One region of the Thermomicrobium sp. 4228-Ro genome, then DNA from elsewhere that is predicted to be linked to it. Evidence: a T-box and tRNA genes for the amino acid it is inferred to sense, from the RefSeq annotation. Region 1 holds a T-box; the other holds one or more tRNA genes.
What was found. A T-box is a leader RNA that pairs with one kind of tRNA and senses whether it is charged. The one in region 1 lies ahead of leuS (leucine--tRNA ligase), so its partner is inferred to be a tRNA-Leu.
Positions count from the first base shown of each region.

Region 2: it encodes a tRNA-Leu, which carries the amino acid that the T-box ahead of leuS (leucine--tRNA ligase) is inferred to sense. The anticodon was not compared.

Region 1 covers NZ_JAPFQM010000001.1:1,763,553-1,774,588, reverse strand. The annotation lists gene atpF (F0F1 ATP synthase subunit B) at 1-385, opposite strand, end outside; gene atpE (ATP synthase F0 subunit C) at 496-702, opposite strand; gene atpB (F0F1 ATP synthase subunit A) at 815-1,711, opposite strand; gene OO015_RS08310 (AtpZ/AtpI family protein) at 1,719-1,946, opposite strand; gene OO015_RS08305 (CTP synthase) at 2,017-3,672, opposite strand; gene OO015_RS08300 (MBL fold metallo-hydrolase) at 3,705-4,346, opposite strand; gene OO015_RS08295 (regulatory protein RecX) at 4,587-5,234, opposite strand; gene OO015_RS08290 (YdcF family protein) at 5,293-5,925, shown strand; gene leuS (leucine--tRNA ligase) at 5,944-8,433, opposite strand; T-box leader at 8,483-8,701, opposite strand; tRNA gene OO015_RS08280 (tRNA-Ala) at 8,757-8,828, opposite strand; gene rimO (30S ribosomal protein S12 methylthiotransferase RimO) at 9,052-10,464, shown strand; gene OO015_RS08270 (lysophospholipid acyltransferase family protein) at 10,416-11,036, opposite strand, start outside.
Region 2 covers NZ_JAPFQM010000001.1:149,774-160,809, forward strand. The annotation lists gene OO015_RS00850 (hypothetical protein) at 1-161, shown strand, start outside; gene purH (bifunctional phosphoribosylaminoimidazolecarboxamide formyltransferase/IMP cyclohydrolase) at 155-1,669, opposite strand; gene OO015_RS00860 (HD domain-containing protein) at 1,671-2,291, opposite strand; gene OO015_RS00865 (GTP-binding protein) at 2,340-2,915, opposite strand; gene purM (phosphoribosylformylglycinamidine cyclo-ligase) at 2,967-4,034, opposite strand; gene OO015_RS00875 (roadblock/LC7 domain-containing protein) at 4,048-4,410, opposite strand; gene hflX (GTPase HflX) at 4,512-5,831, opposite strand; tRNA gene OO015_RS00885 (tRNA-Gln) at 5,932-6,002, opposite strand; gene OO015_RS00890 (2-deoxy-5-keto-D-gluconate 6-phosphate aldolase domain-containing protein) at 6,100-7,035, shown strand; tRNA gene OO015_RS00895 (tRNA-Phe) at 7,144-7,219, opposite strand; tRNA gene OO015_RS00900 (tRNA-Val) at 7,242-7,314, opposite strand; tRNA gene OO015_RS00905 (tRNA-Leu) at 7,321-7,407, opposite strand; gene OO015_RS00910 (Fur family transcriptional regulator) at 7,606-8,136, shown strand; gene OO015_RS00915 (manganese catalase family protein) at 8,210-9,097, shown strand; gene aspS (aspartate--tRNA ligase) at 9,199-11,016, opposite strand.

The DNA.
Region 1 (11,036 bases):
CGACCTCGCGGCGGAGTTCGGCCCAGACTCGCTGTCGCTCCGCCTCGATCGTTTCGTGCGCTTGCTGGATCAACTGCTGCGCCTGTTGCTGAGCTTCTTCACGCGCCTTGGCGATCAACTGCTCGGCACTTTCCCGCGCACTCGCCACGATACGCTGTGCTTCGCGCCGGGCTTCGGCCAAAATCTCCTCGTTCCGGGCTTGGGTCTCGGCGAGTTCGCGCTTCATCCGCTCGGCCGCCTCCAACCCCTCGCGGATCCGCTCCTGTCGCTGGTCGATCATGCGCGTAATCGGCCCGAGCGCGAAGCGCCAGAATACCGCGAGAAAGAGCAGGAATGCGATGAGCTGGACGAGTAAGTTTTCGCCGGAGATTCCCAGCTGATCCATCGTCTTGCCCAGCCCCTCCTCGACTCCGTCTTACCGCTCTTCGGGCGGGATCAGGCGCCAGCAGTCACGACGCTGACTGCTGGCGCTCCCCCATCGATCCGTTGCGGGTCTTAGAGCACGAACGCGATGATGACGGCAACCACGAACGCGTAGATCGCGACCGCCTCTGCGAGCGCCGCACCGATGATCATCGTGAGGCGCACAGCCCCCTCGGCCTCCGGATTGCGGCCGATCGCTTCCATCGCCCCCTTGACAGCGAGCCCGATGCCGATTCCCGGGCCCAGCGCACCGAGCCCGATCGCCAGCGCCGCCGCCATCGGTACGACGACACCCGGTTCGGTCACATTGGCGAACACGCGTCCTTCCTCCCTTCATCCAACCGACCCGACGACTCCGAAAAACCCTTCTCGACTCGCCTCGTACCCACGCCTAATCGGCACCAACCGGACGCGCCTGGCGCATCTCCTCCGTTGCGCTGCGTGCATGAGCCGACTCATCATGTTCCTCGTGCCCGTGCCCGTCGGCTGATGCCAGCGCAATGTAAATCAACGTCAGCACCGCGAAGATGAGCGCCTGGATGAACCCGAACAGAACCTCGAGGTAGAGGAAAATGACCGGAATGACGAGCCCGATGACACTGATCTTGATCGCGTTCGCGATCCCGTACATGACGGTCAGCAACGTCTCGCCCGCGAAAATGTTCCCGAAGAGACGGAACGACAGGGACACGATCCGCGAGAGCTCACTGATGATCTCGATCGGCAACAGGAAAGGCGGATTCGCCATGTGCTTGATCCGCCCCCACACCCCGTGTGCCGACAGACCAGCGATCTGGAATGCCACGTAACTGATAAACGCCATCGCGAGCGTCATATTGAGATCGGCACTCGGTGGCCGGAACAGCGGCACGAGCGCCACCTTCCCGTGCTGAGCCTCGGCCGCAGCATCGGTGGCCGCAACGAGCGCATGACCGGTCGTCTCGTGCAGCAAACCGATCGTCCCGATACCCGGCAGCAGGCCGGTGTAGTTCGCAACGATAATGAAAATGAACAGTCCACCGATGAGGGGAAAGATCCGCCGACCGAGCTGCTTACCCGCCGTTCCCTCGACCAGTCCCAGTAAGAATTCGACAACCATTTCGAACACCGACTGGAAACGACCCGGCACCAACTGAGCCCGTCGCGCGATGATCCCACCGACGACGATGAGGAAAAGCATTACGAGAAGCATCGTGAGGAACGAATTCGTGATACGGAGATCGAAACTGGTACCGGGTATCGAAACAGTCCACAAGGTCTCGGGCTTGACCGAGATATGGAGTTCCACGCTCTCCCTACCTCCCGCCGCGCTGATTTCGACGACTCCCCGCCAGCACCGCCAGCTGGTAGAACGAGTATCCGGCTGTTACCAGCCCGAGCACCACACCAACAAGCGTCAAGACAGGCGCCGTCCCGAGCCACCTATCCAGGAGAACGCCGCCGCCGATACACAAAACGAGACTCGACACGACCGTGAAGCCGAGACTCAGGGCGACACCGATCGTCTGCCAGCCCCTCACCATCGGCGGGCGGTCCTCCGGCCCGCTCACGCTTGCGCATCCTATCACAAACTGTCCGATCGCCGCAACTCGCTCAATCGTCGGCCACTTCTGCCGCAACCGGCGCGTCGAATGGAAGCGGCCGCTGATCCCCCTCCCGCAGCACCTGCTTGGCTACACCGATGAAGGCCGCGAACAACGGGTGTGGCCGGTTGGGCCGGGACTTGAATTCCGGATGGAACTGGACACCCACGAACCACGGATGGTTGCGCAACTCCATGATCTCGACGTACCGCCCGTCTGGCGATTCGCCGCTCACCAGGAAGCCAGCCTCCTCGAACAGTTCCCGGTATGCATTGTTGACTTCCCAGCGGTGTCGATGTCGTTCGTAGACGAGCGGCTCGCCGTAGGCAAGCGCGGCTTTCGTCCCCGCCCGGAGTGCACACGGATAGCGCCCCAGCCGCATCGTCCCACCCATTTCCACACCACGCTGATCCGGCATGAGGTCGATGACGGGATGCGGTGTTTCCGGGTCGATCTCCGTGCTATTCGCACCGCTCAATCCCAAGACGTTGCGCGCGAACTCGATGACAGCCATATGGAGACCGTAGCAGAGGCCAAGATACGGAATCTCGCGCTCGCGCGCGTACCGGGCTGCGAACATCTTCCCCTCGACGCCGCGTGGGCCGAAACCACCCGGCACGACGATACCGTTCACGGTCCGCAACGCTGTTTCGATCTCGTGTCGCTCGGCCGCCGAATTGACCCAAACGATCTCCACAGCAAGATCGTGAGCGAGTCCAGCGTGTTTGAGCGCCTCCACCACGCTCAAGTAGGCATCGTGCAGTTCGACATACTTCCCGACGAGTGCGATCCGGATGCGTCGACGCGGCGCTTTGAGACGCTCGACCATCCGTTCCCACTCTGCCAGATCCGGTTTCCGGTCAGCCCAACCGAAGTGCTCCACGATGTACCGCCCGAGACCAGCTCGTTCCAGTATGAGCGGTACCTCGTAAATCGTCTCCGCCGTCGGCAGGAGGATGACGGCCTCCTCGTCGACGTCGCCGAACAGCGCGACCTTGGCCCGAACGTCATCACCGACTGGATGATCGGTGCGGCAGATGATGACGTCAGGCTGGATACCGATCGCACGCAACTCCTTGACACTGTGCTGCGTCGGTTTCGTCTTCACTTCACCGGTGCTTTGAATGTAGGGCAGTAAGGTGACATGGATGTAAAGGACATTCCGCCGCCCCTCTTCCCGTCGCATTTGTCGAATGGCCTCGAGGAAAGGCTGGCCCTCGATATCGCCGACCGTCCCGCCGACCTCGACGACCACGACGTCCGGTCGATGGATCTCGGCGACCTGCCGAATACGTGCCTTGATCTCGTTGGTGATGTGCGGAATGACTTGAACGGTGCCGCCCAGATAATCGCCCCGCCGCTCTTTGGCGATCACTGCCGAGTACACCTGGCCCGTCGTCACGTTCGACGCACGGCTCAGATCCTCGTCCGTGAACCGTTCGTAGTGCCCGAGGTCGAGGTCGGTCTCCGCGCCGTCCTCGGTCACGAACACTTCGCCGTGCTGATAGGGTGACATCGTTCCCGGATCGACATTGAGGTATGGATCGAGCTTCATCAGCGCGACCCGCAGCCCCCTGCTTTTCAGCAATCTCCCGATGGCCGCGGTCGCGATTCCCTTCCCGACCGACGACACGACACCACCGGTGACGAAGATGTACTTCGGCATCGCCCCACCTCCGGGCACGACCATTCCGGCCCTTACGGGTCGGGGACCAGCACCACGACCTCCATCGCTTCCCCGAATTCCCCCTTGCGCACCGTCAACGACTCGCGTGTCGTCCATTCCGTGACACCCATCGCTCGCAAAAACCGCTCCACCGGCTCCCGCCCGGAGTCTCCGTGCTCTGTCCGGAATTGCAGCGGAATCACGACGTGCGGCTCGATCTGCCCGACGACTTCCACCGCGCGGTCGGCATCGAGTGTCGTACCCCCGCCGACCGGCACCAGCAGCACATCGACCTCGCTCAGCAACTCCGCCTGTTCGTCACTCAGCGTGTGGCCGAGATCACCGAGATGACAAATCTGCACTCCGTCCAGGTCAACAACGTACACGGTGTTCTTGCCGAGCCGTGCCCCACGCTCCTCATCATGGTAGGTACGGATTCCGGTGATGAACGTGCCCTTGATTTCGTACTCGCCCGGCCCGTCGATCAGCCGATAGCCTGGTCGAACCAGATCGAGGTAACGGTGCCCTGGATGAGCATGACTGACCGTCACGATATCCGCTCGCTGCTTGGGCGGATGGTAACCGGTTTCAGGTGCGACCGGATCCATGACGACGGTGACGTCACGGCCGCGCAACCGGACACACGCATGCCCCAGCCATTTGATTTCCGACATCGACCAGCCGTCCGTTCGCTCTCGTTCCGATACAGGACGGAACGCACGACGAGGGTTCTTCGGTTCACATCGGGACCTCAGTATACCCGGTGTCCGTTCACCCCAGCAACCAGGATTCGGCATCCCGTTCGCTCCACGTCCGCTTCTCTTGCGACCCGTACGGTTGTCTCTCGACGCTCGGACATGGGGGAACGAAGCGGCTGCCGGAGCCACAGCGGCGACGTACTGCGGCAGGCGAGATTACTCCTCGCCTTCGGCTTCGAGAAGGCTCTTGACGACGCGATGGATAACCGACCAGGAGAATCCCCGACGCTGGAGAACCCCGATCAATCGACGCTCGGCCACCGCCCGATCCAATCGCTGGAGTCGATGCCAGTGCTTCTGTGCGACCGCGCGTGCCGCTTCCAAATCGTCAACCGAGTCATTCCCGACCACGGCATCGATGATCTCGGGCGCAACGCCCCTGACCCGGAGCTCACGCCGCAACGCAGCCGCCCCACGAGGACTGAAGCGACGCCGCTGGGTAACCCACGCCTCAGCGAAAGCACGATCGTCGAGATAGCCGAGATGCCGAAGCCGCGAGAGAACCTCTGCGACGATGTCCTCGGCAGTTCCCTCCTGTCGCAGTCGTTGCGCGAGTTCCGCCTCGCTGCGTGGTCGACTTGCCAGTGCACGCAGGGCGATGTCCATCGCAGCGTCCACTGCACCTGCACGTTCGATCGCAGCGACGCGCTCGCTCGTCAACCGCTCTCCGACAACGATCCCCAGCTCAGCAACGCGTGCTGCCGAGAGCAGGAGCCAGGGTTCGCCGTCCCGCTCCACCACGAATCGGTCCGCCCGTCGTGGGTGCGGGGCCAGGCGGGTTATGCGTTGCTCGACTTCCGCCACCGAACACCTCCGGAGAATCCAGTCAGCGTATCTGGCACAGTTAACCTAGGAGGGAACGATGACCCAGGTGGCAGCCCCGACTCGGAGCAGACAACACTCCTTGCACTGGATGGCCTTCGGCCTTCTCGGTCTCAGCGTACTCGCCACCGGTACGACGCTCTTCGTACTCGCCCTGGCTATCGAAGCACAGGCCCGGAACGACGAACGGGCACCCGCCGACGCCATCGTGGTACTCGGTGCGGCTCAGTACAACGGCCGACCGACTCGTGCCTTCCGCGCCAGACTCGATCATGCCGCCGCCCTCTACCGCCAGGGCTATGCCTCGACCGTGGTCTTGGTGGGTGGCAGCGTTGCCCCCGATGACCTCACCGAAGCAGAGGTCGGCGCTCGCTACCTCCAGCAACTCGGAATCCCGCCAGAGGCCCTCGTGGTGGTTCCTGTCGGGCGCAATACCTGGCAGAGTCTGGAGGCCGCTGCTACCACGCTGCACGCTCGTGGCGTGCAGCGCCTGTTACTCGTCAGCGACGGGTTCCATTTGTTCCGCAGCAAGCTCATGGCCCGCGACCTCGGCTTCGTCGCGCTCGGCTCACCGGCAGTGAACAGCCCGATCCGCCCAGGCTCCCCGCTCGAACGCTGGTACATCGTCCGCGAGGCGTTCGCGACGCTCGCCTACCTGATCGGTCGCCGCTGACGTACGACGCAGCTCGACTCAGTCGGCTGCTTCGCTGACGACGAAGTTGACGAGCCGTCCTGGTACGTAGATCACGCGCTCGATCCGCTTCCCAGCAAGGTAGCTCTGGACGCGTTCCGTCGCGCGGGCCCGAGCGACCGCTTCGTCCTCGCTGATATCGACCGGAACCACCAGACGATCGCGAACTCGCCCATTGACCTGCACCACCAGCTCGACCGTCCCCTCAGCAGCGAGTTCGGGATCGTAGCTCGGCCAGGCCTGCAGATGCACGCTGTACGGCTTCCCGAGACGTTCCCACAGTTCTTCCGCGATGTGCGGTGCGCCTGGCGCCAACAGGAGCACCAGCGTCTCGAGCGCTTCCCGCCACACCGGCATCCGGACAACCGGAGTCTCGCGCAATCGTGAAAGTTCGTTCACGAGCTCCATGAGGCGCGCGATCGCGGTGTTGAAACTGAAGGTCTCGAAATCGTCAGTGACCTGCTTGATGGTGCGATGCACGAGACGACGCAACGCGCGTGCCTGGTCGTCGTCTTCCGTATCGACCGATATGTCGAGCGTCTCGTTCACCAGGGCCCAGACACGCTGCAGGAAACGCTGCACACCGGCCACGCCGCGCGAGCTCCACGGCCCACCTTGACTCCACGGGCCGATGAACATCAAGTACAAGCGCACCGTATCTGCCCCGAGTCGCGCAACCAGGTCGTCCGGATCGACGACGTTCCCGCGGCTCTTCGACATTTTCTCGCCGTCCTCGCCCAGGATCACCCCGTGATTGAACAGGCGCAGGAACGGCTCCCGGTGGTTCACCAGTCCCAGATCAGCCAGCACCTTCGTCCAGAACCGGCTGTAGAGGAGGTGCAGGATGGCGTGTTCGATCCCACCGGTGTACTGATCGACCGGCGTCCAGTACGTGACTTTGTCCGGGTCGAACGGACGCTCGCTGTCATGTGGACTCAGGTACCGATACCAGTACCAAGACGAGTCGACGAAGGTATCCATCGTATCGGTCTCGCGCCGTGCCGTTCCGCCGCACTGCGGGCAGGACGTGTTGACGAAGTCCTCGTGCGTGACGAGCGGCGATTGTCCAGTCGGCATGAACTCGGCATCCTCGGGGAGCAGCACCGGCAACTGATCCTCCGGAACGGGAACCATCCCGCAGCGATCACAGTACACGATCGGGATCGGTGTGCCCCAATAGCGTTGGCGCGAGATCAGCCAGTCGCGTAACCGGTAGGTCACCTCGCGACGACCGATCCCCTGTTGCTCGAGCCAGTCGATCACCTTGCGGATCGCCTCGCCACCCGCCGTCGGCGTACCATCGAACGGCCCGGAGTTGACCATGACACCATCACCGTCGTACGCCTCCTCCATCGTGGCCGGGTCAAGCGTACGGTCGGGCGGCTGGATGACGACCACGATCGGAAGGCCGAACTGGCGCGCGAACTCGAAGTCGCGCTGATCGTGCGCTGGTACGGCCATGATCGCGCCTGTGCCGTAGTGCATCAGGACATAGTCCGCGATCCAAATCGGGATACGTTGCCCATTGACCGGATTGATCGCGTACGCGCCGATGAAGACACCCGTCTTCTCACGCTCGGTCGACGTGCGCTCGATATCGCTTCGCCGGCGGGCCTGGTCAATGTACGCCTCGACTTCGGCTCTCCGATCCGGTGTCGTCAACTTTTGGACCAGCGGGTGCTCGGGCGCCAGAACCATGAACGTCGCGCCCCACAAGGTGTCCGGCCGTGTCGTGAACACCTCGATCGGATCGCCCTGCTCGCTGTGGAAGACGATGCGGGCACCCTCCGACCGGCCGATCCAGTTGCGCTGCATCGTGATGACGCGCTCTGGCCAGTCGATACCGTCGAAACGGAGCAACTCCTCCGCGTAGGCCGTAATGCGCAGGAACCACTGCTCGAGATCGCGCCGGTACACCTCGGTACCGCACCGCTCGCAGCGCCCATCGATCACCTGTTCGTTCGCGAGAACGGTCTGACAGGTCGGGCACCACCACACCGGTGCTTTCGCCCGGTAGGCAAGCCCTCGCTTGTAGAACTGCAGGAAGAACCACTGATTCCAGCGGTAATACTCCGGGAGGCAGGTGATGACTTCCTTCGACCAGTCGAACATCGCTCCCATCGAGCGAAGCTGCTTCTTCATGTGAGCGATGTTCTGCATGGTCCAGACCCGTGGATGGATCCCGTGCCTGATAGCCGCATTTTCTGCCGGCAGTCCAAAGGCATCGAACCCGAACGGGAAGAGCACGTTGTACCCACGCATCCGCTTGTAACGGGCAGCCGCGTCAGCCGGCGCGTACGAGAACCAGTGTCCGATATGGAGGTTTCCCGAGGGATACGGGAACATGACGAGGTGATACCACTTCGGCTTCGCCGGATCCTCCTGGACATTCAGGTAGATACCGGTCTCTTCCCAAATCTTTTGCCACTTGGGCTCGATGACCTGCGGCTCGTAGCGCTCGGTTCGGCGCTCCTGCTGTGTGGTCGTCATCGCTGTGCCCTCCTGCAGCTCCTGGCTCCAACGCACGACGGCCCGCCCACGAAGGGACGGGCCGACCCGCGGTACCACCCTCCTTGGCGTCGACAGCGCGACACCCACCTCCACCGTGCGGTAACGGGCACGATCCGGCGCGAGCTACTCGCGCTTTCGCTCGCGCAGCTCCGGGGCGAGTTCACGGCCTCGAGCCGACCGGGCTCGCACCGACCACCGGCTCGCTGAACGGCTGCGGCCCGCTACTGCTCCCCTTCGCCGCTCTTCCCCGTCACATGACGACAACCGGTCGCACCCTTCGGTGGAACGGTGATGCTCCTCGGTGGAGCTGAGGGGACTCGAACCCCTGACCCCAACGCTGCCAGCGTTGTGCTCTCCCACTGAGCTACAGCCCCGCGCCGACTCCCTGGCGCAACCACTAGTCTAGCATACTCCCCACGACTCGGACAACGACTGCACTGCTGCAACCGGGCACCATGCGCTTCCCGACCCGATCATGACTCGTCAGTGATCTACACGATGAGCACGCCTTGCCATCTCGCGTTTCACGACTGGGAGTACCGGCCATGTCTGGGCATACTTGCTCGGACGAGCGAAGGAGACGCATGGGGAGTAACGATGACGCCACCGATCCGCTTCCATATCGTGACACTCGGGTGTTCGAAGAATCAGGTCGACTCTGAGGGTATGGCCCAGCGCCTGATCGCCCAGGGACTCGAGCCGACCGACGACCCACGGAAGGCACGAGTCCTGATCGTCAACACCTGCGGGTTCCTGGCTGCCGCACGCGCGGAGTCACGCGCCGCGATCGAGCGTCTGCTGGCCAAACGGAGACCCGACCAGATCGTCATCGCCGCTGGTTGTATGGTCAGTCTCGACGAACACCGGCGGGAGGTTCCGGAAGGAGTCGACGCGCTGCTCTCCACCCGCGAGTGGACACGTATCGATGCTGTGGTCGCTGAACTGCTCGGTCTCCCCATTGCGAGTGTGCGCGCCGACGAGGCCGTCTTTCCGAGTTTCCATCGATTGCCGACAGCCCGACCGAGCGCCTATGTGAAGATCGCGGACGGCTGCGACCATCGTTGCTCCTTTTGTGCGATCCCTCTCATCAAGGGCAACCAGGTCAGCAAGCGACCATCGGACGTCGTCCGCGAGATCCGGGAACTCGTCGATACCGGCAGCAAGGAAGTCGTCCTGGTCGCCCAGGACACTATTCGATACGGTGCTGACCTCGGGATTCGCGATGGTCTCCCCGGCCTCCTCCGCCTGATCGCTGAACAGGTGCCTGAACTACCATGGCTTCGCCTGTTGTACCTCTATCCGACGCCATTGCTGTTCCGACTCATCGACACGATGGCTGAACTCCCGCAGTGCGTCCCCTACCTCGATATCCCGCTCCAGCACGCCGACCCGACCATCCTCCGCGCGATGGCGCGACCGAGCGATCCACAGTTCTATCGCCGGCTCATCGCGTATGCCCGTGAGCGTCTTCCGAACGTCACGCTTCGCACGACCTTCATCGTCGGTTTCCCAGGAGAAACAGAAGAGCACTTCCATCGCCTCTACGAATTCGTTGCCGAAATGCAATTCGACCACGTCGGTGTCTTCGTCTACTCGCCGGAATCGCCGACACCGAGCGTCAGACTCGGTGCGCCGGTATCCCTCGACATCGCCGAGGAGCGACGTGCCAGACTCATGGCCTTGCAGCAGCGCATCTCTCTCGAGAAGAACCGAGCGCTCATCGGGCAAGTACTCCCAGTTCTCATCGAAGGCCAGGGTGAACTCGAAGACGAACGTGGCCGTCGCCGACCGATCGCTGCTGGCCGAGCTCCACGCCATGCTCCTGAGGTCGACGGCCTCGTCTTCGTCCCCGGCCGGCTACCTATCGGCCAGATCGTGCCGGTCCGTATTACCCACGCCGAGCCGTACGATCTTTGGGCCGAGCCGGTCGCTCCCCTCCGCACCGCGCCCAGGCGAAACTCTCAGAGAACCGACTCGACCGACCAGACCGGACGAAAGACCAGCCACTGATCGGGAGCCGCGCGGATCGCCTGTTCGAGCTGGGCAACCACCTGTTCGAGCGCCCCGAGTTCCGTCACGTGCGCCTCATCCCTGGCTGCCAGGTCGATCGCAGGCGCCACACTGACGCGATAGCCGTACCCGGTTCGTTGCGCGAAGACAGGAACGACGGGGCAGCCGAAACGCCGCGCCAGCCGAATCGGAACGTCCGAGAACCACGCTGCCCTTCCGAAAAAGCGAATCGACCGGCCAGCGCGCTCACTCGCCCGGTCGATCAGAAAGACAACCGGAATTCCTGAGCGTAGGGCACGGATCACCGCTCGGAAGCCAGCAGGCGACGGCGACACCAGGGTCACGCCCCGATGTCCGCGCAACCAGCGGACGCAGCGATCGAGCCACACCGGACGCATCGGCTCTGCCAGGACGAGGAACGTGTAGCCGCGCTTGGACAGAAGCGCTGCAACAACGTCGAACGGGCCAAGATGTGCGGAAACGAAGACAATCGGACCTTCACCCACGCGCGGCACTCCATCGCTCCACTCGAGTTCCACAGATGGAGACCAAAAACCGCTGGCGAGCCGCAA
Region 2 (11,036 bases), 1.6 Mb from region 1:
CACACCTGCGGTACGTGTACCGAACCAGAGGGAACGATCACGGCTGGCTGGAATCGGCAGCGCGAGAACTCGCGCGTCTCCTCAAGCGGGACTACGACCGGCTTTACAGCGTGTTGACAGCATTGGAGGGAGCACTGCGCACCGAGGAATCACTTCAGTGACGGAAGTGTCGTTCCCCGGTGAACACCATCGCGATACCAGCACGCTCCGCTGCAGCGATGACTTCGCTGTCTCTTTTCGAACCACCGGGCTGCACGATAGCCGTGATGCCTGCCGCAGCTGCAACTTCCACCCCATCCGGAAACGGGAAAAACGCATCGCTCGCGAGGACCGCGCCCCTCGCTCGGTCTCCAGCACGCCAGAGTGCGAGGCGCACGGCATCGACGCGATTAGGCTGGCCGCCACCGATCCCGACAGTCTGCTGGTCACGGGCGATGACTACCCCATTGGAGAGAACGAAGGGAACGACGGTCCAGGCGAAGACCAAGTCCTCCCACTCGCGTTCACTGGGCTCGCGCGTGGTAACTCGACGCCAGCTTTGGGGTGCCCGACTCGGAATGTCCGGCGTCTGAACGAGAGCGACATCAGCTGTCGTTCGCCAGATGACGGGTGGTTCACACCAGGGTGGTGCGAGGACGATACGCAACGCTTTGCGTCGACGGAGCAGCGCTTCTGCTGTCGGCTCGATCGATGGCGCGATAATGATATCGAAGAGGTGCTGCGCGAGGGCTCGGGAGACCGGCTCGTCGAGATGACGGTTCAACGCGACGATGCCACCGAACGCCGAGACCGGATCCGCGTCGAACGCACGGGCAACTGCATCAGCGATCGTCTCGCCGATTGCGGCACCACACGGAGCAGCATGTTTCACGATAACAGCTGCTGGCTGCTCGAAACGCCACACGAGTTGCCAGGCTGCAGCAGCATCCTGAACGTTGTTGTACGATAACTCGACTTCCCCGATCGTCCGCCAGGAGCCGATTTGAGCGGGATAGCCGCGAATCCGATAGAGCGCAGCGACCTGGTGCGGATTCTCTCCATAGCGAAGCGTGCGCAGTTTCTCGAGCGGGAGGGGAAGCAGGTCGGGAAACTGGTCATGACGCAAGTAGGCAGCGATCTGCGCGTCGTAGACTGCGACGTGAGCGAATGCTTTCGCGGCCAATTCCCGACGGAACTCCAGAGGGACCACGGCTGGGCCACCGGCCGCGAGGACGGCCGCGACGCGGCCGTAGTCGTTCGGATCGACGATCGGGAGAACCCACCGGTAGTTCTTGGCTGCGGCACGCAGCAGAGTCGGCCCACCGATATCGATCAATTCGAGTGCTTCCGCTTCCGGGGTGTCAGCGTGAACGACACGATCGAACGGATACAGGTTCACGACGACGAGATCGATCGGCTGGTAGCCGAAACGTGCGAGTTGTTCCATATGGCTCGGTTCATCGCGCCGGGCAAGAATCGCAGCGTGAACCGCCGGATGCAATGTCTTGACTCGTCCTTCGAGCAGTTCGGGAAAACCGGTGAAGTCGGCAACTTCCAGTACTGGCAAACCGTGTTCTCGCAGGAGACGCGCTGTACCACCGGTCGAAACGAGTTCGCACCCGAATTCGAGTAGCTGGCGTGCGAACTCGACGACTCCCGACTTGTCCGAGACCGAGAGGAGTGCCCTCATCTTACCTCCTCACATGTTCTCTGGCGTGCTCATCGACTTCCGGGAGCACCAGAACATCCTTGCCGAAGACCGCCCGGAACAAGCCTGCACGTGCCTGCGCTTTTTCCACCTCGAGTGTGGGATAGGTCTTCGAACGCGCGTGAATGGTGATGTAACCGTTATTGAACTCGACACTGACGTCTTCCACGAACTGTTGATGACTAGCATCGAGCCCTTCGGCGATCCGGAGAATCGCTGCGAGTTGTTCGACAAGTCGACGCAAGGCATACGGCAGTCGTTGGAACTGGGGATGGCGCGGTGAGGGTTCCGCCGCTCGATGGTACCGAGCGATGTTCGCGATGGCGAGTTGCTCCGTGCGGTCGAATCCCTTCAGGGGAACAGCCATGATACGGTCAAAACTATACCGGTGGTGCTCGGCCAGCGATCGGAACTGGCCAGCATCGTGCCAGAGGGCTGCTGCGGCGAGGTAGTCGCGTCCCTCAGGCGGCAGACCGAAGCGATCACGCAGCTGATCGAAGAGCCGCAGCGCGAGGAAAGCGACGTGCTCGCTATGCTCCGGGTCCGGCGTTTCGATCGTACCGGCAGCTCGCGCTCGTTCGAGGGACGGATCGGATCGCAGCACTGCCCAACCTCCCGTGCTGGGGGAAGTATGCCCGAAGTCAGGGCGGGTTCAGAGACGATCGACGACCAGGCGGATGATCGTCCGGAGGGTCTCGATCACTCCGACGGAGCGGACAGCGACAGCAGGAAACCGGGGTGCCCGCATGGGATTGACATAGCGGTCCAAGACGGGAACCGGCAGCGCGGTTGGCAGGTCCATCTTGTTGTATTGAAGGACAAGCGGAAAATCCGTGAACCGCTTCCCTTGTTTCGCGAGATTCTGAATCAACTCGCGCAGACTTTGCAGGTTGTCAGCGAGTCGCTCTCTTTGTGCGTCGGCGACGAAGACGACTCCATCAGCGCCGCTGAGAACAGCAACGCGCGTCTGCCGGTAGAGCGTTTGCCCAGGCACGGTGTACAGCTGGAGCCGAAGGCGATACCCATGGATCGTTCCGATATCCACGGGGAGGAAATCAAAAAACAGCGTTCGTTCCGCTTCCGTATCGATGGAAACCAGTTCGCTTCGGACGTGCGGTGGAAGCGACCGATGGATCACCTGAAGGTTCGTCGTCTTTCCAGAAAGACCAGGTCCATAGTACACAATTTTCGCGTGAATCTCGCGTGCTGCGACATCGATCAGCGCCATGGTCTTCGATCACCGGGATCCTTCCGTTCGGTCAGGCCATCAGCGAACCAGTTACGCGACGAGGACAGTATCGTCCTGCTCCCCATAGCGCAGAACCACGCGCGGTCCATCTGCTGCGAGGACCCTTCCGAGAATCCAGCCCTCGCCGAGTCGGGATCGAAGGTCTGCGATAAAGGCCGCTTCGCCGATCACGACGAAGCCGACCCCCATATTGAAGACGCGGAACATTTCCGCCGTGTCGATCTGCCCACGGCGTTGAATTTCGCCGAAGATTTCCGGGATTTCCCACGTCCGCGAGTCGATCTCGACTCGGCAACCAGAGGGAACGATGCGTGCGATATTCTCGACGAGGCCTCCGCCCGTAATATGGGCCATGCCGTGGAGCCCCTCGTTCCCGAGCGACTCGCGCAGAAGTGGCACGTAGCATCGGTGCGGCTGAAGCAGCAGCTCACCGAGTGGTCGGTCAGCCCAGGGCGGTATTTCCTCGAGAATCGACCGATCTCGTTCCGGATTGCCGGTCATTCCCAGACTCGCGCGCGCCAGAGAGTACCCATTGGTGTGCAGCCCGTTGCTCGGAAGCCCGAGCACCACGTCCCCCGGGACGATACGGGAACCGTCGACGATCCGGTCGACGGGGACGACGCCGACCATACAGCCAGCCAGATCGTACGCACCAGGGGTGTAGATGCCCGGTAGCTGTGCGGTTTCTCCACCGATCAACGCGCAGCCCAGATCCCGACATGCCCGCGTCATGCCACGGACGAGTTCCTCGAGAACGCGGTCGTCGAGCCGGGCAGTCGCGAAGTAGTCGAGAAAGAACAGCGGAAAAGCACCGCATGCGAGCAGGTCGTTCGCACTGTGGTGGACGAGATCGATGCCGATACCTTCGTGAACCCCCCACACGTTCGCTACCAGGATCTTTGTCCCCACACTGTCGATCGTCGCAACGAGTGCGAGCTGTCCGTCGCTTCCCGGTGCAGCGAAGACGCCACCGAATAATCCCAGGGGGCGCAGCACGTCGCGGGTAAATGTCTCCTCGACCGCCCGTGCGATGCGCGCCTTGACCGCTTCTGCGCGGGTCAAATCCACGCCAGTCCGAGCGTACGACAGCGATTCCACGAATCGTTCCTCGTCACAGTGCTCCCGAGCGTGCCAGCTGTTCGAGCTGTGGGCCGATACGACGCAGGGCAAGCCGCAAGCGTCCCAGATTCCCGCTGCCCTGTGCGACCAGGACGAGTGCCGTGTCCTGATCCAGGGGCGCGATCAAGAGCAAGTGACGGTCGAACTCGACGATCGCTTGACGCGGGGAACTACCGAGTTCCTGCCCGAGTGCTTCCAGCATGAGCAAGCCGCTCACCGCGTTGGCGGCGATCGCCTCGCTGTCCAGTTCCGTGCCAGGTGCCGAAGCTGCTTCGACGAGGAGACCGTCGGTGGTCACCACCAGCGCGGCCTCGAGACCGTAGTCTTTCTGCAACCGCTGTACCAGTTCGCTCATCGTCACGGGAACTGCTCCTCGCGCTGCACCGTTCGTCTGGTCCTATTATCGACCCTTTTCTGACAAAGCGCGACAGGAATTTCGTCCTGAGCGAGTATTCTTCAGCGATCGGCGGACTCAGCAAGCAGATAGCGCTCCACCCGTGGCAGCAGGGAGGACGGAATACGCGCCTGGACGACGATGCCCTCTGACTGGTAACGCTGTTCTTCGATCGTGCCTCGCTCTTCGATGAGGGAGAGGATCGCTCGTTCTCGATACGGAACGAGAAGCTGCACGGCGACCGGTTTCGTAACCGCCCGCAGCGCCTCGGCAATGCGCTGGCGCAACTGCGGAAGGCCCTGACCTGTTCGTGCAGACACGAGGACCGCATTGGGCGGCAGACCGAGTTCGCCGGCGAGCCTGTCAGGAGCCAGGTCCGAGCCGAGCACGTCGATCTTGTTCAAGACGGTGATCGTCGGAAACTGCTCGGCACCCAACTCGCGCAGAACGCGGCGGACGGTTGCTGCTTGCTCGGCGGCTTTCGGGTGCGTGATATCCACGACATGCAACAGCAGGGTTGCATCGAGGATCTCCTCGAGCGTGGCGCGAAATGCTGCGACCAGTGACGTCGGCAACTTGTGGATGAAACCGACTGTGTCGGTGAGCAGAGCGACCTGTCCATCCGGTAGCTCTAGGCGCCGGGTTGTCGGATCGAGCGTCGCGAACAACTTGTCCTCGGCGAGGACGGAGGCGCCGGTCAAGGCGTTCAAGAGTGTCGACTTTCCGGCATTGGTGTACCCGACGAGCGAGACGACCGGCAGGCGCTGCTGACGGCGTCGCTGCCGGTATCGCTCGCGATGGCGGCGGACATCTTCCAGTTGCCGCCGGATCCAGGCGATCCGCTCACGCGCCCGGCGCCGATCGATTTCGAGCTGCGTTTCCCCTGGCCCGCGAAGGCCGACGCCACCGACTGCTTGTCGAGAGAGGTGGGTCCACATGCGGGTCAAGCGTGGTAGGCGGTACTCGAGTTGAGCCAGCTCGACCTGCAGCCGCCCTTCGCGCGTCTGCGCCCGACGCGCGAAGATGTCTAAGATCAACGCGGTTCGGTCCAGTACCTTGACCTGGAGAGCCTCCTCCAGGTGACGGAGTTGTGAAGGGCTGAGTTCGTCATCAGCCAGCAACACGGAAAATCCGAGACGTTCGCGAAGTGCGGATATTTCAGCAAGCTTCCCTGGTCCGACATAGTGTCGCGGATGCGGGTGTGGTAGATGCTGAACGATGGATCCGACAACCTGCAGACCGGCAGTCGCTGCGAGTTGGGCCAACTCAGTGAGAGACGATTGGGGATCCCACCCGTCATGCCGCCAGTGTACGCAGACGAGCAGGGCGCGTTCGGTTTCAGTTGGCTGGATGAAGAGATTCGTCGCCTTCCTCCGACTCACGGTACGCCACTGGCTCACACAGTGCGTGGGCTGACCGCCCCAGCACAAGTGTACGCACAAAAGACGAAAAGCCACCGCCGACTGCGGCGGCAGCTTCAGGCTGGGGAGTAGGGATTCGAACCCCAACTAGCTGATCCAGAGTCAGCCGTCCTACCGTTAGACGACTCCCCAACGACCGCGATAAAGTGTAGTCGTCGTAGTCGATCGTTGTCAAGGGTTGCATCGGTTCCCCCATCTCGGTTAGCGTTGGGGCAGTGGAGGCTCTAGGATGGGAGGTGTCGTGATGGGCGTTGGCTACGATCGACCGCTGTACATCCTCGCGTTCGACCATCGGAGCTCGTTCGAGGAGATGGCCAGCAAGGCCCGTGTGCCGGAAAGCGAGCGGGACGAGAAAATCCGGCAGGCGAAGCAGGTGATCTTCGCTGGCTTCGAGCTCGCGGTCGAGCGAGGTGCACCACGCGACGCAGCCGGTATTCTCGTGGACGAGCAATACGGGGCGGACGTCGCGCGGGTGGCTCGACAACGCGGGTATATCCTCGCGATGCCGGTCGAGAAGAGTGGCCAGAAGGTCTTCGACTTCGAGTACGGTGACCAGTTCGGCGACCACATCCTGGCGTTCGATCCCACCTTCTCCAAGGCACTCGTGCGCTACAACCCCGAAGATCCTGCCGATACCAAGCAGATCCAGCTCGAGCGTCTCAAGCGACTGCACGATTGGCTGCGTGAGCGGGATCGGAAGTTCCTCCTCGAGTTGCTCGTGCCAGCCACCAAGGCACAGCTCGAGCGGGTCGGAGGCGATAGTGAGCGCTACGACCGTGACGTGCGGCCGGACCTGACACTCCAAGCGATCGACGAATTCTATGCTGCCGGCGTGGTACCGGACGTTTGGAAGATCGAGGGCTTGGATCGTCGCGAGGACTGCGAGCGTATGGCCGCCAAGGTGCGCAGTGGTGGTCGTGACCACGTCAGCTGCGTTGTTTTGGGACGGGGAGCCGATCCTGCTCGCGTCGATCACTGGCTCCGCATGGGCGCGGGAGTCCCGGGCTATATTGGTTTCGCAATCGGTCGCACGCTCTGGTGGGAGGGTGTACAGGGCTTCTTGAACGGAACGCTCTCCCGAGACGAGGCTGCTGACAAGATCGCAGCCAACTATTTGCGAGCGATCGACCTGTTCGTGGAGGCCTCCCGCGCAGCTGTGGCCTGATGCAGCGTGGCCGCGACCCCCAGCGGGGTTTGTCCCGCTGGGGGTCACTGTCTCGACAGGACGAAAAACCGGCTCCGCGTGGAGCCGGCCATTGTCCGTTTCTCTTCGTGGTGCCGAGGGGCGGGATCGAACCGCCGACACCGTGATTTTCAGTCACGTGCTCTACCAACTGAGCTACCTCGGCTTACGCTGCCTCGCGGCATTCGTGGGCGATAGAGGACTCGAACCTCTGACTTCCACGGTGTAAACGTGGCGCTCTACCAGCTGAGCTAATCGCCCGCGAAGTGGTGCCGAGGAAGGGATTTGAACCCCCACGCCCTTTCGGGCACTACCCCCTCAAGGTAGCGCGTCTGCCTATTCCGCCACCTCGGCACGTCCCTGCCGCCTCGGCAGCACTACAGAGTATAGGCAGGAGCGGCAGGCGCTGTCAAGGGATGGCGCCTCCCAGCCGGGGCGTGTTCGTCGGTTGCAACGGAGGAGAGCGCGATCGACTGCGAATTCCCAACTCGACCGAGGAAGGGATCAGTCTCCAGCGCGCGTCTCTTGACACTGTCCAAAAAGGTGTGTACATTGGACCGTGTCAAGGGAAGGGCACGGCTCGCAGTGACCGAATTCCTCTCGCCCGAACGACGCGCCGAACTGGCGTCTCGCCTGCGCCGGGCAGGGTTGCGGGTGACCAATCCGCGTCTCCTCATCCTGGACACGCTGGAGCGAAGCGGTGGGCACCGATCCGTCGATGAGCTGCTGCACCACCTGGAAACTCGCGGCATTCACCTCCCTCGGGCGACGGTTTACAACGTGCTCCACTCGCTCGTGGCCGCTGGACTGGTCATGGTCGCCGACGTTGGGCCGGGACGGATGCTGCTGGAGACGCTCCGGCAGTGGCATCACCACTTCGTCTGTCGCGAGTGTGGTGCAGTGATCGATGTGCCCTGTGTCGTCGGAAGCAAGCCCTGCCTCGAGCCCGACCTTCCAGGGGCCGAGGTGGATGAAGCGCAAGTGATCTGGCGTGGCCGCTGTCCCCGGTGTGTCGCCGCATCGCGAGCCGAAGGAGACGCCGATGCACGGTCAGCTGTCGGCTCCTCGTGGTCCACCGACTGACCGTTTGGACGACAGGGACTGACGGGATCTACTGACAGTGCTGTCGTCGGATCGTTCCGAGGGAGGGAGCGCGATGTATCTTCGAATCGATCGTCTGCAAATCGAGTTGCCGCAGCCGAAGGAGCCTGACCCGAATGCTGCCGCCGCTGTTCAGGAGCTGCTCGGCGGACGCTTCGGTGAGATGTCGACCTTGATGAACTACACATACCAGTCGTTCAACTTCCGCGGTCGCGACAAGCTTCGTCCGTACTACGACCTCATCGCGAACATCGCGACCGAGGAGCTCGGCCATATCGAGTTGGTCGCCGCTACGGTCAACTTGATGCTGACCGGCACGACGAAGCCAGCAGCACCCGATGCCGCACCGCTCGCCCCTGCCGTCAACTTGCGCAATACGCATCACTTTATCGCAACCGCGCAGACGGCGTTCGTCGGAAACTCGATGGGTGCGTTCTGGCATGGCGACTACGTCTTCTCCAGCGGCAACCTGATCCTGGATCTTCTCCACAACTTCTTCTTGGAGTGTGGCGCGCGACTACATAAGATTCGTGTCTACGAGATGACGACGAACCCGGTCGCACGCGAGATGATCGGGTATCTCTTGGTCCGTGGCGGCGTCCATGCGACGGCCTACGCGAAGGCGCTCGAGACGCTCACCGGCGTGCAGGTAACCAAGTTGTTGCCGATTCCCAATATCGAGAACAGCAAGTTCCCCGAGGCGCGCAAGTACGAGGAAATGGGCGTCCATCGGCGGCTCTACCGGTTCAGTCCGGAGGACTACAAGGAAATCGCGAAGATCTGGCGCGGACCGTCTCCGGCTGGCGATGGAGACCTCGAGGTCGTCGACGGTCCACCAGCTGGTGGGCCAGTGCCGGATCTCCCGGAGGTGCCGGAGGAGTTCGCTCCAGGGCTGGCGCCCGAGGAAATCGCCGAGCTCGCCAAGAAGCTCGCTGCGAGCTGAACGCCGCATACTCCTCGCTGCTCACCACGGGTCGGGGGCCGGTTGCAACCGGCCCCCGACAATCGTTTTCCCGAGTCCTTCAAGAGCAGAGCGCCCGACAGTCATGCGCCGGTCGTTGACGATTCTTCGGTGTCGACGATGCAGAGATGGAGCTCGCGAAGCTGCCGCTCGTCGATCGGTGACGGCGCGCCGAGCATAAGGTCCTGAGCACGCTGGTTCTTCGGGAAGGCGATCACTTCACGCAGCGACGACTCACCAGCCAGGATCATCACCGTGCGGTCGAGACCAGGGGCCATTCCGCCGTGCGGCGGTGCGCCGTACTCGAACGCCCGCAGAAGATGGCCGAAGCGGCGCTCGATCTCCGCGTCGTCGTAGCCCATGATGGAGAAGATCTTGTTCTGGACCTCACGCTGGTGGATCCGGATACTCCCGGTACCGAGTTCGTAACCGTCGGCCACGAGATCGTATGCTTTGGCGCGTACCCGGCTCGGGTCGCTGTCCAGGAGCGGAATGTCCTCGTCCCGTGGACTTGTGAACGGATGATGCATCGCTTCCCAGCGCTGTTCGTCTTCGTTCCATTCGAAGAGGGGTGGATCGATCACCCAGCAGAAGGCATGGACCGACTCGTCGATGAGTTTCCGGTCACGGGCGACCTGATTTCGTAGCCGACCGAGAACGTTCGCGGCGACTGACTCGGCATCGGCGACGAGCAAGAGTAAGTCACCAGGATTGGCCCGGAACCGCTCCGCGAGCGTCGCGAGTTCGTGTTCGCTCAGGAATTTCGCGACTGGCGAGCGCGCGGTGAGGCGTCCTTCATCTTGCTGGAGTGCCAGCCACACCAGGCCTTTGGCACCGAACGAGCGTGCCAGTTCGGTCAGCTGATCGAGCTGTGAACGCGTTGCGTCGGCGAACCCCGGCACGGCGAAGCCACGGATCACACCGCCCGCAGCGAGAGCATTCTTGAACACACCGAATTCAGTCGCCGTGAAGACATCGGAAACGTCCTGGATCTCGAGGCCGAAACGCAGATCCGGCTTGTCGCTCCCGTAGCGGAGCATCGCTTCAGCGTAGGTCAGTCGTGGAAAAGGCTTTTCCTTCAACGGTTTCGAAGCGAACTGCTCGAACATCTCTGTGTACAAACCCTCGACCAGGTCGATCACATCCTCGACATCGACGAAGGACATCTCGAGGTCGATCTGCGTGAATTCCGGTTGGCGGTCGGCTCGCAAGTCCTCGTCGCGCATGCAACGAGCGATTTGGTAGTAGCGATCGAAGCCCGCGACCATGAGGAGCTGCTTGAGTTGCTGCGGCGATTGGGGCAGCGCATAGAAGTGGCCTGGGAAGATTCGGCTCGGTACGACGTAGTCACGTGCTCCTTCGGGAGTACTCTTGATAAGCATCGGCGTCTCGATCTCGACGAAGTCACGCTCCTCCAGATACTGCCGTACGAAGCGAACGACACGATGGCGGAGGAGCAAGTTCCGTTGCAGGCGTGCACGGCGAAGGTCGAGATAGCGGTACTCCAGACGGAGCGACTCATCCACGTCGGTCTCTTCGGCGATCGGGAAGGGTGGTGTTTTCGAAGGATTCAGAATCTCGATGCGGTCAGCGACGACTTCGATTTCGCCAGTCGGTAAGGCAGGGTTCACCGTACCTTCCGGTCGGGCGACGACCTGGCCGGTGACAGCCAGCACGTACTCTGCGCGCACCCGCTCGGCCGTTGCGTGCGCATCTGGTGAGTGCGCCGGATTGGCGACTACCTGGGTGATGCCGTACCGATCACGCAAATCGAGGAAGATCAGTCCACCATGATCCCGACGACGATGCACCCATCCCTTCAAGGTGACAGTACGACCGACGTGCTCGCGACGCAGTTCCCCGCAGGTGGTATGCCGACGGAGTCCTGCTCGTGCTGAGATCGTTGTGTCGCTCACGACGA